2 linked regions of the Roseateles amylovorans genome follow. The protein of the gene in region 1 interacts with the protein of each later gene in a pairwise test. Links are inferred from orthologs where the notes say so. Each region holds a gene or a part of one and is shown on either strand. Other genes may lie near its edges. The genes, in order: N4261_RS19640 and grxD.

Region 1 (11,887 bases):
GGCCGAGCAGACGCCGCCCGCGCGGCCGGGGCCTCAGTGCGCGTTCAAGCCGCGCAGCAGCGCGTCGTGAAACTCGGCCGGCGATTCGACTTGCGGGCCGTGTCCCATGTCCGGGAACTCCACCAGCGTCGCGTTCGGAATCGCCTTCGCCGCGAGGCGACCCAACGCTGCGTAGTGGCCCAATTGCGCCTGCAGTGCCGGGCTGGCGCGGTTGGCACCGGGTGCGGTGCGGTCCTTGCCGCCGATCATCAGCAGCGTCTTCACCCGGATCTGGCTGAGCTCATGCACCACCGGCTGGCTGTAGACCATGTCGGAGGTCTGGGCCTGGTTCCAGGCGACGAGCGCCTTGCCGTGCCCACTGTAGAGCCCGGCCTGCATCAGCACCCATTTGTCGTACTGGGGCTTCCAGTGGCCGTTGAAGTAGAACTTCATCTGGTAGGCCTTGATGCTGTCGTAGCTGGTCTTCAGTTCGCCGCGATAGAGGTCGTCGATCGACGCATAGGGCACGCCCTTGGCCTGCCAATCCTCCAATCCCAGCGGATTGACGACCACCAGTTGCTCGACTGCTTGCGGATACTGCAGCGCATACCGCATGGCCAGCATGCCGCCCATGGAATGGCCGATCATCGTGGCCTGCTGAATGTGGAGGGAGGCCAGCAGCGCCTGGGTGTTGGCGGCCAATTGCGCGAAGCTGAACTGGTAGCTCGCCGGCTTGGTCGAGGCGCAGAAGCCGATCTGATCCGGCGCGATGACCCGAAAGCCCGCCGCGCTCAGTGCGGTGATGGTGGCGTCCCAGGTGGCGCCGCAGAAGTTCTTGCCGTGCAGCAGGACGGCGGTGCGGCCATTGGCTTTGCCGGTGGGGGCGATGTCCATGTACGCCATCTCCAGCGCTTGCTGCTGCGAGGTGAAGCGAAATCGCTGGACCGGATGCGGGTAGACAAAGCCTTCAAGCTGCGCGCCGTAGGGCGTCACCACTGGGGATGAGGCGGCGGCGGCCGGTGCGGCTGGTCCCGATGGCTTGAGGGGTGGCGTCTGCGCTGAAGCGCCGTGGGCCGACAACAGCAGCACTGCGGTGGCGACCAGCGAGGTCACTGTGGACAAGGTGGACGGGGCGGGCTGGGCGGGCGAAGCAGCGCTCATCAAGAACTCCGGTTGGGGACGGTGCGTCGGCGCGCACGCAGGGATTGCATCATGGCGTGCGTTGCCGGATCCGCAGCGGCGACCGAGTGCGTCGTTCGCGAAATGCGCACAGCGCGTTGGGGGACGGCCGTCGCCCGCCGGCACGCCCGATTGCGGGCGGGTGCGGCCATGACGTGGCCTGCTGGGTGGCATGCGTGGATTGCCGCCCCTCCGGCAGACCGGGCCTCACATCGGCGGCTGGCCGTTCGAGGCGGTGACGCCGCCGTCCACCGGCAGGTTCACGCCGTTCACGAAGCGGGCGTCGTCGCTGGCGAGGAAGGCCACCACGCCGGCGATGTCCGCGGGCTCGGCGACGCGGTGCAGCGGCAGTCGCTCCATGAAGCGGTTCACGAGATCCTTGTCCTTGAGCATGTCTTCGGTCATGCCGGTGCGGGTGAGCGAGGGGCAGACGGCGTTGATGCGAACGCCCTTGCTGCCGAAGTCCAACGCCAGCGACCGGGTCAGGTTCACCACGCCGCCCTTGGCGGCGTTGTACGCGCACATGTTCCAGTCGGCGCCAAGTCCGGAGACCGACGCCGTGTTCACGATGCAGCCCTCGCGCTTGAGCAGTTCGGGCAAGGCGGCGCGACAGCCGTGGAACACGCCGCTGAGGTCGACGGCCAGGGTCTGCTGCCAGTCGTCCATCGAGACGTCGAGGGCGTTGCCGTCGGCGCCGATGCCGGCGTTGTTGACCATCACGTCCAGCCCGCCAAAGCGGTCGACTGCGGCCTTCACCAGCGCTTGCACCTGAGTGAAATCGGCCACATCGCAGATCTGGGTGAGGGTGCGTTCCTTGGGCAGTTCCTTGGCGACCTTGTCGAGGTCGTCCGCCTTGCGGTCGCACAGCACCACATTGGCGCCTTCCTGCGAGAAGCGCTCGGCCACCCCGCGGCCAATGCCCGATGCCGCGCCGGTGACGATCACCGTCTTGTCCTTGAATCGTTCCATGATCAGCTCCTGTTGATCACGGGGAGGCGGCAAGGGTCGTGCCCAGGGAAACTCCGCTTCTGCAGGACGAATGGGGAAGCTGAGCCGCGTCAGGTCGGCGACGCATCAGCAGGATCAGGCAAACGCGGCGTCAAGATCGGTGACGCCATGCGCTGAAGAAACGACAACAGCAGGGTCGCCGCTCCGTCGGGACAGGCCTGAAGCAACGCGTGTGGCCCCTCGATGTCCGCGTGGATCGCGGAGGGCAGCGCCCGGCGTATCAGGTGGGCGGCCGACGACGGCACCAATCGATCTTCGGTAGCGCGCAGGTCCAAAGTCGGCACGGAGATGCGCGACAGTGCGACCGTCACGTCCACTTGGGTGACGGCCCGAAGCCGCGACTGGAGGACGTTCGCATCAACCCGGTTCAATGCGGCGGTCATGGCGCGGCTCAGGCCGGGTGTACCGAACCGCCCCAACAACATCGCGTCGCGCAACGACGCGGGCAGATGATGGACGGGCGCAATGCGTGTGAACGCGCGGAGCCCTGCCAGCCATGGTCTGGGATTGCGGGCGAAGGTGCAGCACAGCGCCAGTCCCCGCAGGCCTTCCGGCGCTTCGGCAGCCAGTGTGAGCGCCACCGGACCGGCGAAGGATTCACCCAGCAGCACGAACGGCTCATCGGTGGGAAGGCGTGCGCGGGCGAAAGCCAGGTGGCCGGCGTAGTCCATGGGGCCGTGGGTCGGATACCGAATCAGCCGGGTGTCCACCGTGTCCCGCAGCGCCTCCAGCAGCGGAGAGAAGAGGTCCCCCGTGCCGTCCAGACCGGGCAGCAGCACCAGTGCGGTCATGGGCCCGCCCGTGAACGGTCAGCGACCATCAGCACCGTTCAAAGCAACGGCCGCAGCGATTTCCAGACGTTGTCCAGCATCACCGGATGCGCCTTGGCCAGCGGATGGATGCGGTCGCCCTGGAACCAGTCGGCGGCGTCCTTGCGGTCAGCCACGCCGGCGAGGAGGAAGGGGGCGAGGGGGATCTTCTGCTCGTCGGCGACCACACGAAAGCCATTCTCGAAATCGCGGGCGTAGCTGGCACCCATGTTGGGCGGGATCTGCATGCCGACCAGCAGCACCTTGGCACCGGCCTGCTTGCCGGCCTGGACCATGGCGCGCAGGTTGTCGCGGGTCATGTTGAGAGGCAGGCCGCGCAAGGCGTCGTTGCCGCCGAGCTCGATGACCAGGTGCGTAGGTTGATGCTGGGTCAGCAACTGGGGCAGGCGGGAGCGGCCGCCGGAGGTGGTGTCGCCGCTGATGCTGGCGTTGATCACCTCGGCCGGCAGCTTCTGGGCTTGCAGACGTTGGTCCAGCAGGGCCACCCAGCCGGTGCCGCGGGCCAGGCCGTACTCGGCGGAGAGGCTGTCGCCCAGCACCAGGATGCGGCGGGGCGCGGCAGTTTTCGGCGCTGCGGTTTGGCCTTGTGCGGCGGCAGGTCCGGCCAATGTCGTTGCCAGGGTTGTGGCCAGGGCATAGGCGCTACAGTGCTGGATCCATTCACGGCGGCGCATCTGCGGTTGATTCATGGTTCAGAACATCCTCGAAGTCGATCACGTCAGCAAATCGGTGCAGGACGCCAGTGGCGTACTGACCATTCTGCATGACATCACCTTCCAGTTGCAGGCCAAGGAATCTGTGGCCATCGTGGGCGCCTCGGGTTCAGGCAAGAGCACCTTGCTGGCCATCCTGGCGGGCCTGGACACGCCCACCAGCGGCACCGTTCGCCTGCGCGGCCAGGACATGTTCGCTCTGGACGAGGACGGTCGCGCGGCGTTGCGCGGCGCACACCTGGGCTTCGTCTTCCAGAGCTTCCAGTTGCTGGCGCACCTGACCGCGCTGGAAAACGTCATGCTGCCGCTGGAGCTGCGCGGCGAGCGAGATGCGCGCGCCCAGGCGCGGCAGATGCTCGAGCGGGTGGGCCTGGGGCAGCGGCTGTCCCATTACCCGCGCGTGCTCTCCGGCGGCGAGCAGCAACGCGTAGCCCTGGCGCGCGCCTTCGTGCAGCAGCCGGACTTGTTGCTCGCGGACGAGCCCACGGGCAGCCTGGACTTCGCCACCGGCGAGCAGGTCATGAACCTCATGTTCGACCTCAATCGCGAACTGGGCACGACCCTCATCATGGTCACCCACGATCAGGCGATTGCCGCCCGCTGCGAACGGCAGCTGAGGATCTCTGCGGGCCACCTGCAAGACATCACGCTGATGGAAGTCTAGGGAGGCGTTGCATCACGGCCGGGAGGCGTGATGCCGAGCCTTCCTCGGTCCCGTGCGGGCTCAGACCCGCAGTTCCCGCTCCCGCAGCCTGCGTCGGCGCTCCATCCGGATCACGGCCCACCACCCGAGGTAGACCACGATGTAGAGCGCGGTCCCGAGCACCGCGCCCGCCAGAGGCAGCCCGACCAGCAGCGGCGCGCCGAGCTGCGACAGCCATTGGCTGACCGCCGGCCACCAACTGCCGGGCTCACCCCAGTCGAGCGCCAATTCACTGGGCGCCGAGATCGGCCCATGGACGCCGAGCACCTGCCGCCCCAGAAAGATGGCCAGCCCCCAGATCGGGACCAGCGTCAGCGGATTGGTGAGCCAGGTGGCGGCGATGGCGGCCGCCACGTTGGCGCGGCAGGCGATGGCCACGACGGCAGCCATCAGCATCTGGGTGGGCAGCGGAATGACCCCGACCGCCAAGCCAAGCGCCGCCCCCAGGGCAACCCGGCGCCGATGGGCGACCCAGAGCCAGGGCCGTTCCCTCAGATAGGCGCCAAGCCATCGCAGGCCGGGGGTCTGGGACAGTGACTCAGGCGAGGGGAGGAGTCGTTTGGCGATGCGGGTGGCCGTCATGGGGAGCAGGTACTGCGGCAGTGCGCGCCACCGGCGCGAGCGGGCGACAAGCACCGCCTGCGGGCGAGCAAGGCGGGGTCATCCGGCGCAGCACCCCAGGTGCGGCGCTGGACGAATGAAATGACAAGGGCCCGCGGCTGACGAATCAGCAACGCGGGCCCGAGAGTATGACGGCCGGCAACCCGGCGCGTCGAGAAGCTGATCAGGGAGATCAGTTCAGGGAGATCAGTTGGCCGAGAACTTGTAGTCGGTCTTGGCCTTGTTGCGCAGTTCTTCCTGGAACGCAGAGACCTTTTGCTGGCCCATGCGCTGGATGATCTGGCCCTTCACGTCATCGAAGGCGGGGAACTGCGCTTCACGCGACTCTTCCAGCTTGATGATGTGATAACCGAACTGCGACTTGACCGGTTGCTGGGTCATTTCGCCGGCCTTGAGCTTGGACATCGCCTGGCTGAACTCGGGCACGAAGGCGTCCGGAGCGGACCAGCCCAGGTCGCCGCCGTTGGTGGCGGAACCGGTGTCCTTGGAGTTCTTGCTGGCCACGTCCTCGAACTTGGCGCCGCCGTTGAGCTGCTTGATCAGCGCCTTGGCGTCGTCTTCCTTCTCGACCAGGATGTGACGGGCGTGGTACTCGGTGCCGCTGGCCTGGGCCTTGAACTTGTCGTATTCGACCTTGGCTTCGGCTTCGGTGACCGGGTTCTTCTTGGCGTAGTCGGCGAACAGTTCGCGGATCAGCAGCGACTGGCGGGCCAGTTCCAGCTGAGCCTTGTAGTCCGGCGTCGCGGCCAGGCCGCGCTTCTCGGCTTCCTGCATGAAGATCTCACGCAGAACCACCTCGTCCTTGACCTTGGTTTCCATCTCCGGGCTGCGCGGCTGGCCGGACTTGGCGATCTGGCTGATCAGCAGGTCAGCGCGGGCCTTGGGCACGGCCTTGCCGTTGACGGTCGCGATGTTCTGCGCCAGGGCCGGCAGGGACACGGCGCCGATGGCCGCCACGGCGGCCGCAATCACAAACTTCTTCATGGATAAAGGGCCTTTCAGAGCTCCCGGTGAGCGTCAAGCGCTCCAAAACAAAGCGCCGTAGACGGCGCTGCTTATTGGACCTGTTTCTGCTGTTCGTCGGGCGCGCGGGCATCGATGGCCAGTGCGTGTATGCCCTTCTTCATCAGATCGGCGAGGGCATCATATACGAGCCGATGTCGCGCCACCCTGGGTAAACCGGCAAAGCGCGAGCTGACGATTTCGAGGTAATAGTGCCCCCCTTCGCGGGCGCCAGCATGACCGGCGTGGTGGGCGCTGTCGTCGCGCAGATGCAGCGAAACGACCGGATCGAGCGCGGCGCGCAAGCGCGCCTCGATCTCCGCAGAGGGCGTGGCCATGGGGTTTGTCGGGGATTCGGTGGTCATGGCTGATGTTTTTCGGGGCCGGCGGCGCCGTCGGCGGGCTCGGCGGTTTCGGGCAGATGACGGGCCATGTAGAGCCCCTGCGCGAGCACGAACAACACGATCAAACCGGTCACGCCGAAGACTTTGAAGTTGGCCCAGGCCTCGGTGGTGAAGTGGTAAGCGACGTAAATATTGGCAAAGCCCAGGGCGGTGAAGAAGCTCACCCAGGCCCAGTTCAGCCGCGCCCAGATCGCATCCGGCAGTTGCAGCTCACCGCCGAGCATCTTGCGCAGCAGGTCCCGGCCCAGGGCCAGGCGGCTGACCAGGAAGACGATCGCAAACGCCCAGTACAACATCGTCGGCTTCCACTTGATGAAGGTCTCGCTGTGGAAATAGATGGTGGCACTGCCCATCACGGTCACCAGCGCCAGGCTGATCCACAACATCAGGTCGACCTTGCGCCGGGTCGCCTTCAGGAACACGACCTGCGCGACGGTGGCCACCATGACCACCAAGGTGGCCAGTAACACCGGCGCGACCTCGGCGTCGACCTTGCCGCCGGACACCAGGAAACCCAGGTGGTCGGTGGCGAAGGCCGCCGCCCAGTCCTGCCGGCCATCCGCATACTTGAAGGTCACGAAGAACAACAGCAGCGGGAGGAAATCGAGCAACAACTTCATTCGATCAAGGGGTCTGCGGCGCTCAGCGCTGGGGCATGAAGTCTATCGCGGCCGAGTTGGTGCAGAACGGTTCGGCGTCGCGGTGGCGGACCGGGTCGTCGAGCTCGCGGTCGCGTTCCTGATGGGTGAACGGCGCCGCCTGGGCGCTGCGTGCCGGATCACGCTGCCCGTCCCGGTCGACGCCGGTGTCGGCGGAACAGGTCGGAGGGCGGTCTTGATCCTGGCTCATGACGAACAGGAGACCTCCAGCTGCTGGGCCCAGTCGGGCGGGAAATCAGCATCGGCGGCCCGGGCGGGCTCGTCGAACGGATGGCGCAGCACGGCCAGCAGCCGTTCCACTTCACTGAAGTCGCCGGCCTGGGCACGCTGGATGGCGGTTTCGGCCAGGTGGTTGCGCAGCACCACCGCCGGATTGACCGCATTCATTCGCGCCGCACGGGTGACCGAGGCGTCGGCGGGTTCGGCATTCAGGCGCGCGGCATAGCGCTGCGCCCAGGCGTCGAAGGCGGCGCGGTCCAGGAAGAGGTCACGGATCGTCGATTGCGCCGGATCGTCGATCGCCAGATCCGCCCGGAAGGCGGCGAGCCGGCGATGGGCGATGGTGTAGTCGGTGCGATGCGCCGACAGCAGGCGGAGCCAGTCGTCCACCAGCACGCCGTCTTCCGCAGCCGCGTCGGTGTCGGCGAGCAGGCCCAGCTTGGCGCGCATCGCGCTGAGCATGGCCTGGCCGAAGCGCTCCCGGTAAACCTCCAGCGCTTCCAGCAGGTCGTCGCCGGCGGCTTCGGCATCGGTGTCGGCGTTGGGCATCAACGGCAGCAGTGCCTGGGCCAGCGCATGCAGGTTCCAGAAACCGATCTGAGGCTGGCGCGCAAAGGCGTAGCGGCCTTGATGGTCGGAGTGGTTGCAGATGTGGCCCGGGTCGAAACCGTCCATGAAACCGAACGGGCCGTAGTCCAGCGTCAGGCCCAGCATCGACATGTTGTCGGTGTTCATCACGCCGTGCATGAAGCCCACCGCCTGCCATTGGGCAATCAGCTCGGCGGTCTGCCCGGCCACCTTGGCCAGCACCGCCGTCACCGGTTGGGGCGCGTCGGCGCATTCGGGCGCGTAGTGCTGAACGAAGAAGTCGAACAGGGTGCGCAACTGCGCCGGCAGGCCATGGTGGGCGAAGTGCTCGAAATGGCCGAAGCGCAGGAAGCTCGGCGCGACCCGCGTCACCACGGCGCTGGTCTCCAGGGTCTCGCGTCGCACCGGCAGCGCGGTCGAGCCGGTGATGCACAGCGCGCGGGTGGTCGGAATGCCGAGGCCGGCCATCGCCTCCGAGCACAGGAACTCGCGGATCGAGGACCGCAGCACCGCGCGCCCGTCGCCGCGCCGGGAATAGGGCGTGGGGCCGGCACCCTTGAGCTGCAGCTCCATCGGGCCATTCGGGGTGCCGAGTTCACCGACCCAGAGCGCTCGTCCGTCCCCGAGCTGACCTGCCCAGGCGCCGAACTGGTGACCGCTGTAGACGCTGGCCAAGGGCCGCATGCCCGCGTGGCGGGCGTTGCCGCTGAACACCGCCAGGGCACCGGGCTGCTGCCACCAGTCCTGCGGCCAGCCCAGCAGGGCGGCGCAGTCCGGGCTGGTGGCGACCCAGTGCGGGTCGGGCAGGCCGGCGGCATTCAGCTCGGTGAAGAAGTCCGGTCCCAATGCCGCGAAGCGGTTGGTCCAGGCCGTCGCATCAGTCCCTGACCAGGGCGGTGCGAGCATCTCGGGCGCATTCATCCGGGCAGTGTAGCGAGCGAGGTTTCTCATTGTCGGCACGGGGGCCTTGCGCTGCTTGCCTGGGCAAGGGTCCGGCGGAGCGATGGTGGCGGCGCCTGCGGCTCGCAAAAACCGAGGTGCCGCCCAGGAAATCCCCTATGCCGCAATCGCGGCTGCGTCACTAGGGTGACGCCAACCGCACAGACCCGCGCATTAGACTGGTCCGCACAAGTGCCCGCCGGGCCCCGTGGAGGTGTTCATCACCGACCGGGCCGGAGCAGGCCGACAAGATCTAGGAGACACACATGGCGCTGATGGGCCAGATGATGTCGATGCCGCTGCTGATCTCTTCATTGATCCAGCATGCGGCCCGGCATTCCGGGAACACCGAGATCGTCAGCAAGCGCTGCGAGGGCGACCTGCATCGCACGACTTGGTCCGAGGTCGTGCGGCGCGCCCGGCAGCTCGCCCAGGCGCTGGATCGCCTGGGACTGGCTGCCGGCGACCGGGTCGGCACGCTGGCCTGGAACGGCCACCGTCACCTGGAGATCTATTACGGGGTGTCGGGCTCGGCGCGGGTCTGCCACACCATCAATCCCCGCCTGTTTCCCGAGCAGATCGCCTGGATCGCGAACGATGCGCAGGATGCCGCACTGTGCTTCGACCTGACCTTCCTGCCGCTGGTGGAGAAGATCGGGCCGCAGCTCACCACGGTGCGCCACTTCATCCTGATGACGGACCGGGCCCACATGCCGGCGCAGACCACGCTGCCGGGGCTGCTGTGCTTCGACGATCTGCTCGCCGCCGAGGACGGTCACTACGTCTGGCCGGAGTTCGACGAACACACCGCCTCGACCCTCTGCTACACCAGCGGCACCACCGGGCATCCGAAGGGCGCCGTCTACAGCCACCGCAGCACCGTGCTGCATGCCTATGCGGCGGCGCTGCCGGACGCGATGGCCTGCTCGCGGCGTGACGTGATCCTGCCGGTGGTGCCGATGTTCCACGTCAATGCCTGGGGCCTGCCCTACGCGATGGCGATCGTGGGCTCGAAGGTGGTGTTTCCCGGGCCGCATCTGGACGGCAAGTCGCTCTACGAGCTGTTCGAATCGGAGCAGGTCACCTTCAGCGCCGGGGTGCCGACGGTCTGGCTGGGCCTGCTGAACTATGTTGCGACCAACGCCCTGCGCTTCAGCAGCTTCAAGCGCACGGTGATCGGCGGCTCGGCCTGTCCGCCGGCGATGCTGCGCACGCTGATGGACGACTACGGCGTGGAGGTGATCCATGCCTGGGGCATGACCGAACTGTCGCCGCTGGGCACCTTGTCCAAGCTGGGCAGCGACGAGCTGAAGCTGCCGCTTGCCGAGCAGCGCCACCTGCTGGAAAAGCAGGGCAAGGCGATCTACGGCATCGACATGACGATCGTCGACGACCAGCGCCGCGAACTGCCTTGGGACGGCCGCAGCGCCGGCAACCTGGTGGTGCGCGGCCCCTGGGTGATCGACAGCTATTTCGGCCAGACCGCGTCGCCGCTGGTGCCGGTGTCCGGCCAGGATGGGCGCGATGCCGGGCTGTGGTTTCCCACCGGTGATGTGGCGACCATCGATGCGGCCGGCTTCATGCAGATCACCGACCGCAGCAAGGATGTGATCAAGTCCGGCGGCGAATGGATCAGCTCCATCGAGCTGGAGAACATCGCCATGGCCCATCCCGGCGTGCACGAGGCCGCCGTGATTGCGGTGGCGCATCCCAAGTGGGACGAACGGCCGCTGCTGGTGGTGGTCCCCAAGCCGGGTGTCACGCTCACGCGAGACGAGGTGCTGGCGTTCTACGAGGGCAAGATCGCCAAGTGGCAGGTGCCGGACGACGTGGTCGTTGTGGCCGAGATCCCGCACACCGCCACCGGCAAGATGCTCAAGCTGAAGTTGCGCGAACAGTTCCGCGGCCATCGCCTGCCCGGGTGCTGAGGGCGGGTCTGTTGATCGGCCGCTCTGGCGCTGTGATGCGGGACGCCTCGCGTTCGCTACGGCATCCGCCCGGCCCTGTTGTTGTTCCCGCGGCCTGATGGCCGCTGATCTCCGGCCTCGGTTCAGGTCCTGAGCGAGGCGCATCGTCCTGTCGTCCCTCGCTTTCGAAGAAGCCTTGCAACACAACCACATCAGGAGACATCCATGAGCAAGCACAGCAAGCGTTCGATCCCCGGCCTGCACCTGCCGCTGGTGCGCACGCTGTCGGTGGCGGCGTTCGCCGTCGTGGCGGCCACCGGCGCGCAGGCGCAGAAGGGCGAGACGGTGAAGATCGCCTGGATCGATCCGCTGTCGGGCCTGATGGCGCCGGTGGGCCAGAACCAGGTGAAGTCCTTCCAGTTCTTTGCCGAGAAGTTCAACGCCAGCAACCCGGCGGGCGTGAAGTTCGAGATCATCGCCATCGACAACAAGCTCAGTCCCGCCGAATCGCTGAACGCGCTGAAGTCCGCGATCGACCAGGGCGTGCGCTATGTGACGCAGGGCAATGGGTCGGGTGCGGCGCTGGCCATCATCGATGCGGTCAACAAGCACAACGAGCGCAATCCCGGCAAGGAGGTGCTCTACCTGAATCACTCGGCGGTGGATCCGGACCTCACCAACAGCAAGTGCAGCTACTGGCATTTCCGCTTCGATGCGGACACCTCGATGAAGATGGAAGCGCTGACCACCTTCATGAAGGACCAGCCCGACATCAAGAAGGTGTTCCTGCTCAACCAGAACTATGCGCACGGTCAGCAGGTGGCCAAGTACGCCAAGGAGATGCTGGCCAAGAAGCGGCCGGATGTGCAGATCGTCGGTGAGGATCTGCATCCGCTGGCGCAGGTGCGGGACTTCGCGCCGTATGTGGCCAAGATCAAGGCGGCGGGGGCGGACAGCGTGATCACCGGGAACTGGGGCTCCGACCTGGCGCTGCTGGTCAAGGCGGCGAATGAGGCGGGGTACAACGGGAAGTTCTATACCTACTATGCCGGGGTGACCGGCACGCCGACGGCCATTGGCGCTGGCGGGGCAGGGCGGGTCTATCAGATCTCCTACAACCACAACAGCCTGGGTGG
Region 2 (11,740 bases), 740 kb from region 1 along the record:
CGAGATCGGCAGCCACTCGATCAGCATGGCGGCTGCGTCGGTCCGCCTGGCCGCGCAGCTGTTCGAGAACCTGGCCGACATCAAGGTGCTGCTGGTCGGCGCCGGCGAGATGATCGAGCTGGTCGCCACCCATTTCGCCGCGAAGTCCCCAAGGGCGATGGCCGTGGCCAACCGCACCCTGGAGCGTGGCGAGAAGCTGGCGGCCCAGCTCGGTGCGGACGCGATCAAGCTGGCCGACCTCCCCGACCGCCTGCATGAGTTCGACGCGGTGATCTCCTGCACCGCCTCCAGCCTGCCGCTGATCGGCCTGGGTGCGGTCGAACGGGCGCTCAAGCGCCGCAAGCACAAGCCGATGTTCATGGTCGACCTGGCGGTCCCGCGCGACATCGAACAAGAGGTCGCCCAGTTGGACGACGTCTATCTCTACACCGTCGACGACCTCTCCCAACTGGTCCAGACCGCCGGCGAGAAGCGCCAGGCGGCGGTTCAGCAAGCCGAGGCGATCATCGAAACCGGCGTGCAGAACTTCGTGCACTGGCTGGACCAGCGGCACACTGTCCCGCTGATCCAGGCCCTGCACCAGCAGGCCGACAGCTGGCGGCAGACCGAGATCCAACGCGCCCGCAAACTGCTGGCCAAGGGCGCGGATGTCGACACGGTGCTGGAAGCGCTGGCGCGCGGCCTGACCCAGAAGATGATGCACGGCGCCATGGCCGAGCTCAACGGCAGCGACGGCGAACAACGCCTGGTGCTGGCACAGACCGTCTCGCGGCTCTTTCTGCGCAACACCGGAACGCCGACGGCCGCCGACGGCGAGGCGCATCCTCGCAGCGGCTCCGGTCGCGATCGCTCCACCGACCTGACGGATTCTTAGCGACGCGGTCGTCATGACCGCCTCACCCCGGCGCGCCTGAGCCGCCGCGGGCTGCGCGGGTCGGACGCCGGAGGGACCGAACTTGAGCCGATTCCCACCTGGCCGATCTCCGCGATGAGGGCGACACTGACCGGGATAAGTCGGCATTTCGCTCGATCGTCCCGCGCCTCCTCGGCTCCATAGCCCCCCGACACCGACTGCAGCGATCCGCCACCGCGGCGCCGCCCGTCCCGTCCTTCTGCCGCTCCCCGGCACGTTCACCCATGAATGAGTCTTTGCGCCAACAGTTCGACCGCCTGGGCTTCCGTCTGGTCGAGCTCGACAACACCCTGGCTGACGGCAGCGTCGCCGCCGACATGAAGCGCTACCGGGCGCTGACCAAGGAACAGTCCGAGGTGTCGTCGTTGGTGACCCGCTACCAGCTCTATCAACAGCGCGAACGCGACCTGATGGCCGCGCAGGAACTGCTGGACAGCGGCGACGCCGACATGGTGGCCATGGCCCGCGAGGAAATCGCTGGCGCCGAAGCCGACCTCCTCCGGCTCGACCAGGAATTGCAGCTCGCGCTGATTCCGAAGGATCCGGACGACGAGCGCCCCGCCTTCCTGGAAATCCGTGCGGGCACCGGCGGCGATGAGTCCGCCCTGTTCGCCGGCGACCTGACGCGGATGTACACCCGGTTCGCCGAGACCCAGGGCTGGCGCTGCGAGGTGCTGTCGTCCAATGAATCGGACCTCGGCGGCTACAAGGAAATCGTGCTGCGGCTCGACGGCGACGGGGTGTATGGCCGACTGAAGTTCGAATCCGGCGGTCATCGGGTGCAGCGGGTGCCGGCCACCGAATCCCAGGGGCGGATCCACACCAGTGCCTGCACCGTGGCCGTCATGCCCGAACCGGACGAGGCGGAAGAGATCCAGCTCAATCCGGCCGAGCTGCGCATCGATACCTTCCGCGCCAGCGGCGCCGGCGGCCAGCACGTCAACAAGACCGACAGCGCCATCCGCATCACCCATCTCCCGACCGGGATCGTGGCCGAATGCCAGGACGACCGCAGCCAGCATCGCAACAAGGCACGCGCCATGGCGGTGCTGGCCGCCCGGCTGCGGGACAAGGACCGCACTGAACGCGCCGCCAAGGAGGCCGCCCAGCGCAAGAGCCTGATCGGCAGCGGCGACCGCAGCGACCGCATCCGCACCTACAACTTCCCCCAGGGCCGCCTGACCGATCACCGGATCAACCTCACCCTGTACAAGCTGGGCGCGATCATGGACGGCGACCTCGCCGACGTGCTGCAAGGCCTGCAGCAGGCCCAGGCCGCCGAGCAACTGGCAGCGCTGGAAGGCCGCGCATGAGCGTGCCCGCCCCCTTGACCATCGCCGGTGCCCTGCGGGCCGCCGCCACCGCCGGCCTGCCGCGCGCCGAATCCCAGTACCTGGTGCAGGCCTTGCTGGACTGCTCCCGCGCCTGGCTGATCAGCCATGACGACGATCTGCTGTCCCCCGCACAGGCTGCCCGCTTCCACGACTGGCTGGCCCGCCGGCTGGACCAGGTCCCGCTGGCCTACCTGGTGGGTGAGAAGGAGTTCTTCGGACTTCGCCTGCGGGTCACGCCGGACACCCTGGTGCCCCGCCCCGACACCGAGCTCCTGGTGGAATGGGCCCTGGAGCGACTGGCCGACCTGCAGGCGCCACGGGTGGTGGACCTGGGCACCGGCAGCGGCGCGATTGCCCTGGCGATCCGTTCGCGGCGGCCGGACGCCGAGGTGCGGATGGTCGACGCCAGCGCCGGGGCGCTGGCCGTGGCCCTGGACAATGCCGCCCGGTTGGGCCTGGAGGTCGACGGCCATCTGGGCAGTTGGTTCGAACCGCTGGCCGGGTTGGGCCGGTTCGACCTGATCGTCAGCAATCCCCCTTATGTCGCCGGAAACGACGACCACCTGGCGGCACTTCGGCACGAACCGCGCTCGGCCCTCACGCCGGAAGGCGACGGTCTGTCCGACCTGCACCACCTGGTCGCAACCGCACCGGACTGGCTGCGGCCCGGCGGCTGGTTGCTGCTGGAGCACGGCTGGGATCAGGCAGAGACGGTCGCCGAACGGCTCTGTCAACGGGGTTTCCAGGCGGTGTCCAGCCGCCGCGACCTGGGCGGACAGCTCCGCACGACGGGCGGATGCTGGCCCGGCTGAACGACTGGATACCTTCTCGGCGGGTGATTTACACCCGTTCCATATCGCTTCGGTAAAACCGCAACAGCAGCCGCACACCCGTCGACTTCGGGCTACCCAAGCCCCAGGGTCCCGCGTAGCATGATTCGATCGGGCCGATGATTCGCATCAGCCCTCGACTGGGAGACCTGCAATGCGCGCCGCACATCTGCCCCTGCGCCTGGCCGTGGTCCTGGCCGGTATCACCTTGGCCGGATCGGCGTGGGCCGAGCAGGGGCTGCAGCTCAAATCGAAAGCGTTCAGCAGCTGGCAAGCCCGGCTGCAGCTCAGCCAGAGCCTGGACGATGTCAACGCCAGCTACGACGCCCGCCGCGGCAGCCGCGTGCTCAGCGCCAATCTGCTGGGCGACTATTACCTGACCGGTTCCGGCCTCGGCCGCGACACCCGCGGTGGCCTGCGCGCCACCGGCGGGTTGATGCTCGGTCCGATGTCGCTGGTGCAGAGCAGCTCCGGCCTGGCGCTGGGTCGCGGGTCGACGCTGACCTCCTACTTTTCTGTCGGCCAGCGCGGCCTGAGCCTGCTGGCCGCGCCGGAGCGCGAGAACAGCCTGCCGATGTCGTCCTATGTCGGCGTCGGCTACACCAGCTATTCGCTGCGGGGCGGCTGGGGTTTCAGCGCCGACCTGGGCGTGCTGGCCAACAACACCCCCGCCCTGCGCCTGGGCAACAGCCTGCCGCAGGACGACACCAGCCGCGACATGCGCTTCAAGCCGGTGCTGCAATTCGGCGTCAGCTACAGCTTCTGAACGGCGTCCTGCCTGCCTGCTCGGCGTCGGCCTGCCGGCTGAGCTGGGCTGGGCTGGGCTGGCCTGGACTGGGCTTGGATGGCATCGCATCCATGCGGCTGACCGCCAACGTGAGCGCCTACGCACACGCGTGAGAGACGCCATCGGCCACGCACGCGAATCTTTCGGGCCGCACCCACCACTGACCTCGCGCCCCAGCGAGTGACTTCATCCGGTGGGCCGGTTTTCTGAGGGAATCTGCCTGCCTGCGCACGGCCTTGGCGACTGTCTGATAATCGCGGCATGTCCGGCGCACCGCGGCAGTCGCCTGCCGTTCGCGCCCCTGACGCATTCAACACAAGACAAGGATCACCGCCATGAGCGACGTTCAGCAACGCATCGACGACCTGGTCAAGAACAACCGCGTGATGCTCTTCATGAAGGGCACCGCCCAGTTTCCGATGTGCGGCTTTTCCGGCCGCGCCATCCAGATCCTGAAGGCCAGCGGCGCGTCCGATGTGAAAACCTTCAATGTGCTGGAAGACGAAGGCGTGCGCCAGGGCATCAAGGATTACGCCAACTGGCCCACCATCCCGCAGCTTTATGTCGACGGCGAATTCGTCGGCGGCTCCGACATCATGATGGAGATGTATGAGAGCGGCGAGCTGCAACAGCTGCTGACCAAGTCCTGATGACCAGCGGGGCGCGTCCTCGCCTGGTGGTCGGCATCACCGGCGCAACCGGTGCGGCCTACGGCGTGCAGTTGATTCGGCGCGCCCGCATGCTCGGCGCCGAGACCCACCTGATCCTCAGCCCGGCCGGCGTGCTCAATGCCCACCATGAGCTAGGCATGGGGCGCGACGCGCTGGAGCGGGAGGCGGATCGCTCCTACGCTCCCGGCGATGTCGGTGCCTGCGTGGCCAGCGGCAGTTTCCGCACCGCCGCCATGGTGGTCGCCCCCTGCTCCATGCGCACCCTGGCCGCGATCGCGAACGGACTGTCGGACAACTTGATGACCCGGGCCGCCGATGTGACGCTCAAGGAGCGTCGGCGCTTGATCCTGATGGTGCGCGAGACGCCGTTCAACCTGGCCCACCTGCGCAACATGACGTCGGTGACCGAGATGGGCGGCATCATCTTCCCGCCGCTGCCGGCGCTCTATCTGAAGCCGCAATCGATCGATGAGATGGTCGCGGAGACCGTCGAGCGGGTGCTGGAGATGGCGCAGTTGCCGGGCGCGGAGCCCCAGTCCTGGCAAGGCTTGCGGCCCTCGTCCACGTCCTGAACGCGGGAGCGCCGGCGTGACAGCGGGCGGCCGTTGAGCGGTCGCCCCTCCATCGTTCAGGTCTCGCCGGGCATCAACCAGCGTTTGCGTGCCCCCATGACCGCATTGGGATACTCCGGTCGACCCCGGCTGCCGTTGTAGCGACCGAGGGCGAGGTAGAGGTTGCCCTTCTCGATGTCCAGGTAGTGCCGCATGATCACGCAGCCGAAGCGCAGATTGGTCTGCATGTGGAACAGCCGTGAGGCTTGTCCGTCCCCAATCAGCCGCGCCCAGAACGGCATCACCTGCATGTAGCCACGCGCGCCCGCGCTGCTGATCACGTATTTGCGGAAGCCGCTTTCCACCTGGATCAGGCCCATCACCAAGGCAGGCTCCAGACCGGATCGCGCGCTTTCATACCAAACGGCTTCCAGGAACTCGATGCGGGTCTGGGTTTCGCTCTTCTGGCGCTTCAGCCGCTCGCTCATTTCGCCCAGCCAGCGCAGATAGGCCAGCCGCGCTTCAATGCCACTGAACGTCGGCTTGGGCGGAGCGCCGTAGGCAATCGCGGCGGAGAGCGCGGACCGCACCGAATCTGCCAGCGGCTCTTCCACCTGCGCACCGGCCCAGGCGCGGCGAGGCGCCAGGCCACAGCCGGCCGCCAGGCCCGCCAGCATCAGCCTGCGACGACCAAGGCCGGTGGGCATCGCCGCCGCAGGGGCGTTCTCAGATGAAGAAGGGACCACATCAGCGGCCCAGGTGCGAAACAGGCGATTCATCGGCTCAACGAGACAGCCAGGTTTCCAGCGGCAGACGCCGCGATCCCAGCGAAGGCGCCAGTATCAGGCCGCCGCCCCAATAGGCGAGGGCCAGCACAAAGGTCAGCACGGTGCCGGCTGGCCAGGCCAGCCCGGCGCCGCTGAAGAGCAGCAAGCTCAGCACAGAGCTGGTCAGATAAAGCGTCAGGGTGTGTCGGCCCAACGGCGCCAGGACGCGCAGCCACTGGGGATGCCGTGCCATCGCCAAGACCACGGCGGGCACCGCGGCGCTCAGCAGCAGCATCGTCGGATACAGGTAGTAGATGGCGAACCGGCTGGTGGTGAAGACATCGCCGTCACGAAGGCCCGGCCAGAGCAGACTGGCCCACACGATGTTCAAGGCCACGGCCGGCCACAGCCAGCGGCGGGACCACCGCTGCAACCGCGGGCGCCAGCGCGGATGCGAAAACAGCCGCAGCCGCCCCGCCATCAGTCCGAGCGTCATCAACAGCATCGGCAGGGGCAGGCCCAGCAGCAGGAAGAAGAGCGTCGCGACCAGGTAGTGCGAGGCGTTGTGCGCGGTCCACTCGAGCCAGGACACCGGCTGGGTCATCGGCACCGAAGGTTCCCCGGGCGCCATCGACATCTGCGACAGGACCACGGTGATGCCGATGATCACCATGTTCAGCGCGACCAGCACCCAGGCGCGACGCCGCAACTGGGCCATCGAGCGTCCCGCCCAGTTCAGCATCAGCAAGCCGCACACCGCATAAGTCGTGAGGATGTCGCCCATGTAGATCAGGCAACCGTGCAGCAGACCCAGCGCCAGCATCTTCTTCATCCGGTGCCGCCGACGATCCTGCGAGGCCTCGGTGCGCGAGGACTGCGACAGCGCCTGGCTGTAGCCGAACAGAAACGCCAGCAGGCTGATGCCCTTGCCGGCCACCAATGCATACAACAGCCAGGACACGGCCTGCGCCGATGCCGAGCCGGTGGGTGTGGGCGGGGCCAGCGGCCCCATGTCGGGCAGCGCCGGGTAGCCCACCCAGTTCACCGCGATCACCGGCAGCAGGGCCAGCGCGCGCAGCGCGTCCACCACCGCGACGCGATGCGGTGGACGATGGTCGGTCACTTCAGGCGTTGCTTCAGGTGTGCCACCACGTCGGCCAAGGCCAGCTTGGTTGCTTCGGTGTCGCGACGACCCTGGTATTCGACCTGGCCTTCCTTGAGGCCACGGTCGGAGATCACCACGCGATGCGGCACGCCGACCAGCTCCCAGTCGGCGAACATCGCGCCCGGCCGCTCGCCGCGGTCATCCAGCAGGACGTCGATGCCCAGGGCCTGCAGGTCCTGATGCAGTTGGGTGGCGGCATCTTTCACCGCCTCGCTGCGGTCCATGCCGATCGGGCAGACCACCACGGTGAACGGCGCAATCGAATCGGGCCAGATGATGCCGCGCTCATCATGGTTCTGCTCGATCGCCGCGCCCAGGATGCGGGTCACGCCGATGCCGTAGCAACCCATCTCCATGAGTTGCGGCTTGCCGGTTTCGTCCAGGTAGGTGGCGTTCATCGCGGCGGAATACTTGGTGCCCAGATAGAACACATGGCCCACCTCGATGCCGCGCTGGATCGCCAGCACGCCCTTGCCGTCCGGCGAGGGATCGCCGGCGACCACATTGCGGATGTCGGCCACCAGGTCGGGCTCGGGCAGATCGCGGCCCCAGTTCACGCCGGTGAAATGGAAGTCCGGCTCGTTGGCGCCGCAGACGAAGTCGGCCATGTTCGCCACCGTGCGATCGGCCACGATCTTCAGCGGGGCCTTCAGTCCGATGGGGCCCAGGTAGCCAGGCTTGCAGCCGAAGTGGGCCTCGATCTCGCCGACGGTGGCGAAGCGGAAGCCGCCCTTCAATCCGTCGAGCTTGCCGGCCTTCACTTCATTGAGGTCATGGTCGCCCCGCACCAGCAGCAGCCAGACCTGGCTCTTCACCACCTCGCCTTGCTCGTTCAGTTCGTCGGTGGCCAGCACCAGCGACTTGACGGTCTGGGTCAGGTCCAGCTTGAGCAGCTCGGCCACGTCGGCGCAGGTCGACTTGCCGGGCGTCGGGGTCTTGGTCAGCGGCTGGGTCGCAGCGCCGCGCGACGGCAGCAGCGCCAGCGCTTCCGCCAGTTCGATGTTGGCGGCGTAGTCGCTGGTGGGGCAGTAGATGATCGCGTCTTCACCGGTGTCGGCGATGACCTGGAACTCATGCGAGCGGTCGCCGCCGATGGCGCCGGTGTCGGCCGCCACCGCGCGGTACTGCAGACCGAGCCGGTCGAAGATCTTGCAGTAGGCGCCGTACATGTTCTCGTAGCTGCGGCCGGCGCTGGCGACATCGCGATCGAAGGAATAGGCATCCTTCATCGTGAACTCGCGGCCGCGCATCACGCCGAAGCGCGGACGGCGCTCATCCCGGAACTTCGTCTGGATGTGATAGAAATTCTTGGGCAGCTGCTTATAGCTGCGCAGTTCCTGGCGAGCGATGTCGGTGACGACTTCCTCGGAAGTGGGCTGGATGATGAAGTCGCGACCGTGGCGATCCTTCACCCGCAGCAGCTCCGGCCCCATCTTCTCGAAGCGACCGGTCTCCTGCCAAAGCTCGGCGGGCTGCACCACGGGCATGAGCAGTTCCACCGCACCGGCGCGGTCCATCTCGCTGCGAATGATGTGCTCGACCTTTCGGATCACCCGCAGGCCCATCGGCATGTAGTTGTAGAGACCGGCGCCCAGGCGCTTGATCATGCCGGCCCGCATCATCAGCTTGTGGCTGACGATTTCCGCATCGGCGGGCGCTTCCTTGAGCGTGGAGATGAAGAACTGGGAGGCTTTCATGGGCGCAAAAATAAGAGTGCGCAGCCAGCGAGGCGGCCACGGCACGAGCAGGGAATCGGGCAGGCCATGCGTTGGATGACGGGATCGGGCCCCGCCCGCCGCACGTGGCGGCACCCTGGCGCACGGGGCGGCGACACCGATGGCGACCGAGGGTTAGCGATGATCGCGCCGGCTTGCAAGCCCGGTGCAATAATCAATCCAACGAATGATTTGAGGTTGATTATGCTCGACCGTGAAGGCTTCCGGCCCAACGTCGGCATCATCCTGCTCAACCACAAGAACGAGGTGTTCTGGGGCAAGCGCATACGCACCCATTCTTGGCAGTTCCCCCAAGGGGGCATCAAGCATGGCGAAACGCCCGAGCAGGCGATGTTCAGAGAGCTGCATGAGGAGGTGGGCCTCGTTGCAGACCATGTGCGCATCATTGCGCGCACGCGAGACTGGCTGCGCTACGAGGTGCCTGATCACTTCATCCGGCGCGACGCCCGTGGCCATTACCGCGGCCAAAAGCAGATCTGGTTCCTGCTGCAACTGACCGGTCGCGACAGCGACATGAACCTGCGCGCCACCGATCACCCCGAGTTCGACGCCTGGCGCTGGAATGAATACTGGGTGCCGCTGGAAGCCGTGATCGAGTTCAAGCGCGGCGTCTATCAGATGGCGCTGACGGAACTCGCGCGATTCCTGCCTCGGCTCAACCATCACAACCGCTACCTGCGTGCCGGCATGCGACCGCCGCCACGAGGCGATCGACAGGATCGCCACGACCACGACCATCGCAGCGACCACCGTCATGACCTGCGGCAGGAGACTCGCCAAGGCGACCCGCATGAGCATCCGCCGGCCGCGCTCCCCGAACCGGTGACGGCGACCGGTGCCGTCGGCGGTTCTCCAGCGGGTCCTGAGGTGACGGCCGACCCGGATTTGAGCCTGGGACTTGGCAAGGCGGTGTGAGCGACCTGGGAGCAGCTATCCAGGGATCAGGAATCAGAGGTCAGACGTCAGAGGTCAGAAATCAGAAGCGACGCAGTCGCTGCCTGGTGCTTGGTGCCGCATGCCTGATGCGTGGTGCCCGATCTTCAGCCTGACGCTCAGCGCAGCACCAGGTTGTCGCGGTGAATCAGTTCCGGCTCGGCGGCGTAGCCGATCATCCGTTCGATGTCGAACGACGGTTTGCGAGCGATGAGCCGCGCCTCGGCGCTGGAGTAGTTGGTCAGGCCGCGCGCCAGCTCCTGGCCGGCGGCGTCCAGCACCGCGATGACGTCGCCGCGGTGGAACTCTCCGGCGACGTCCTGCACGCCGATCGGCAACAGGCTCTTGCCTTCCTCGCGCAGCTTGATGGCCGCGCCGGCATCCACACGCACCGAGCCGCGCAGTTGCAGATGGTCGACCATCCATTGCTTGCGCGCCGCCAACTTGGCGGTCGACGCCAGCAGCGCGGTGCCGATGGCCTCGCCGTGAGCCAATCGCAGCAGCACGTCCGGCTCGCGACCCCAGGCGATCACGGTGGAGGCCCCGCTGCTGGCGGCCCGCTTGGCGGCCAGGATCTTGGTGATCATCCCTCCGCGCCCCAGGCTGGAACCGGCACCGCCGGCCATCTCTTCCAGCTCGGGCTTGCCGGCGATCGCCTGATCGATGAAGCGCGCTTGCGGATCCTTGCGCGGGTCGGCGGAATACAGACCCTTCTGATCGGTGAGGATCACCAGCGCGTCGGCCTCCACCAGGTTGGCGACCAGAGCCCCCAGGGTGTCGTTGTCGCCGAACTTGATCTCGTCGTTGACGACGGTGTCGTTTTCGTTGATCACGGGCACAACCCGGTGCTGCAGCAGCGCCAGCAGCGTGGAACGCGCATTCAGGTAGCGCTCGCGGTCGGCCAGGTCGGCATGGGTGAGCAATACCTGCGCACTGGTCAGGCCTTGCTCGCGCAGCTTGGTCTCGTACATCTGGGCCAATCCCATCTGTCCGACGGCGGCTGCGGCTTGCAGCTCATGCAGCTCCTTCGGGCGTGAGACCCAGCCCAGCCGCTTCATGCCCTCGGCGATGGCCCCGCTGGAGACCATCACCACTTCGCGCCCCTCGCGGGCCAGTTCGGCCAACTGGCGACACCAGTTGCCGATGGCTTGGGCGTCCACCCCGCGTCCCTCGTCGGTCACCAGACTGGAGCCGACCTTGACGACGATGCGCCGCGCGTCTTTCAAGACACCTTTCAGTTCGCCGATGCTCATAGGGTCAGTGGACTCTGTTTAAGGCGGAAGGTCAGAAGTCAGGGCGCAACGCGATGTCGTCGCAAGGCTCGGGCGCAGCGGCCGCTCAGGGCAGCGGATCGAAGCGCGGGTCGCGCTCGGGCGGCTTCTCGGCCTTGTCGGCCTTGCCTGCCTTCTTGGCCGCCGGTTTTTTCGCGGCCGGCTTCTTCGCGACCGCCGCCGGGCGGACCTCGTCCGCCTCCGCTGGCGGCTCGGCCGATGCCACAGCCGCCTCTTCCTTGGCGGCCTTGATCAGCTTGGCCTTGGCGGCCCGGGTGGCACGGGTTTCCTGGAAGGCCTTCGGCGGCTCGATGACCGGCTCGTCGAAGCGCACATCCGGATCTTCGACCGGCGGGGCCTGAATCGCGGCCACATGCTCATAGATGGCGCGAATCAGCGGCTCGCACCCCTCGCGAGTCAGGGCCGAGATCTCAAAGACCGGACCCTTCCACTTGTAGCGCTTGACGAAGTCCTTGACGCGGGCTTCGCGCTCTTCTGCCGGCACCATGTCGAGCTTGTTCAGCACCAGCCAGCGGGGCTTGGCATGCAGGGCCTCGTCGTACTTCTTGAGTTCCTTGACGATCGCCTTGGCTTCCGCGACCGGATCGACCTCCGGATTGAACGGGGCCAGGTCCACCACATGCAGCAGCACCCGGGTGCGCTGCAGATGGCGGAGGAATTGGTGGCCCAGGCCGGCGCCTTCGGCAGCGCCTTCAATCAGACCGGGGATGTCGGCGATCACGAAGCTCTTTTCCGGCGCGACGCGCACGACGCCCAGATTC

Evidence for each region.
Region 2: the proteins of N4261_RS19640 (region 1) and grxD interact in binary tests that used the Escherichia coli proteins (3 or more experiments, as listed by UniProt). The link is inferred for Roseateles amylovorans from one-to-one orthologs.

What each region holds. Positions count from the first base shown.
Region 1 is NZ_CP104562.2:4,731,730-4,743,616, reverse strand. What follows is about bases 4,745-7,706. They hold N4261_RS19640 (BolA family protein), read right to left. Parts: upstream 6,401-7,706; coding sequence 6,089-6,400; downstream 4,745-6,088. Other genes in these bases: N4261_RS19625 (protein adenylyltransferase SelO), read right to left, coding at 7,285-7,706; N4261_RS19630 (hypothetical protein), read right to left, coding at 7,082-7,288; N4261_RS19635 (septation protein A), read right to left, coding at 6,397-7,059; N4261_RS19645 (peptidylprolyl isomerase), read right to left, coding at 5,220-6,017; N4261_RS19650 (DUF2062 domain-containing protein), read right to left, coding at 4,745-4,994. Also shown: N4261_RS19675 (alpha/beta fold hydrolase), read right to left, coding at 34-1,140; budC (meso-2,3-butanediol dehydrogenase), read right to left, coding at 1,366-2,127; N4261_RS19665 (alpha/beta fold hydrolase), read right to left, coding at 2,217-2,957; N4261_RS19660 (arylesterase), read right to left, coding at 2,996-3,685; N4261_RS19655 (ABC transporter ATP-binding protein), read left to right, coding at 3,684-4,373; more of N4261_RS19650, read right to left, coding at 4,434-4,744; more of N4261_RS19625, read right to left, coding at 7,707-8,826; N4261_RS19620 (3-(methylthio)propionyl-CoA ligase), read left to right, coding at 9,111-10,772; N4261_RS19615 (branched-chain amino acid ABC transporter substrate-binding protein), read left to right, coding at 10,977-11,887. UniProt on the Escherichia coli protein: Transcriptional regulator that plays an important role in general stress response. Has many effects on cell morphology, cell growth and cell division. Acts by regulating the transcription of many genes, including dacA (PBP-5), dacC (PBP-6), ampC and mreB.
Region 2 is NZ_CP104562.2:5,467,922-5,479,661, forward strand. What follows is about bases 3,042-5,856. They hold grxD (Grx4 family monothiol glutaredoxin), read left to right. Parts: upstream 3,042-4,199; coding sequence 4,200-4,514; downstream 4,515-5,856. Other genes in these bases: prmC (peptide chain release factor N(5)-glutamine methyltransferase), read left to right, coding at 3,042-3,059; N4261_RS22685 (hypothetical protein), read left to right, coding at 3,232-3,843; N4261_RS22695 (UbiX family flavin prenyltransferase), read left to right, coding at 4,514-5,107; N4261_RS22700 (lytic transglycosylase domain-containing protein), read right to left, coding at 5,164-5,793. Outside these bases: hemA (glutamyl-tRNA reductase), read left to right, coding at 1-874; prfA (peptide chain release factor 1), read left to right, coding at 1,138-2,226; more of prmC, read left to right, coding at 2,223-3,041; N4261_RS22705 (DUF418 domain-containing protein), read right to left, coding at 5,870-6,976; N4261_RS22710 (proline--tRNA ligase), read right to left, coding at 6,973-8,715; N4261_RS22715 (RNA pyrophosphohydrolase), read left to right, coding at 8,938-9,669; proB (glutamate 5-kinase), read right to left, coding at 9,807-10,940. UniProt on the Escherichia coli protein: Monothiol glutaredoxin involved in the biogenesis of iron-sulfur clusters.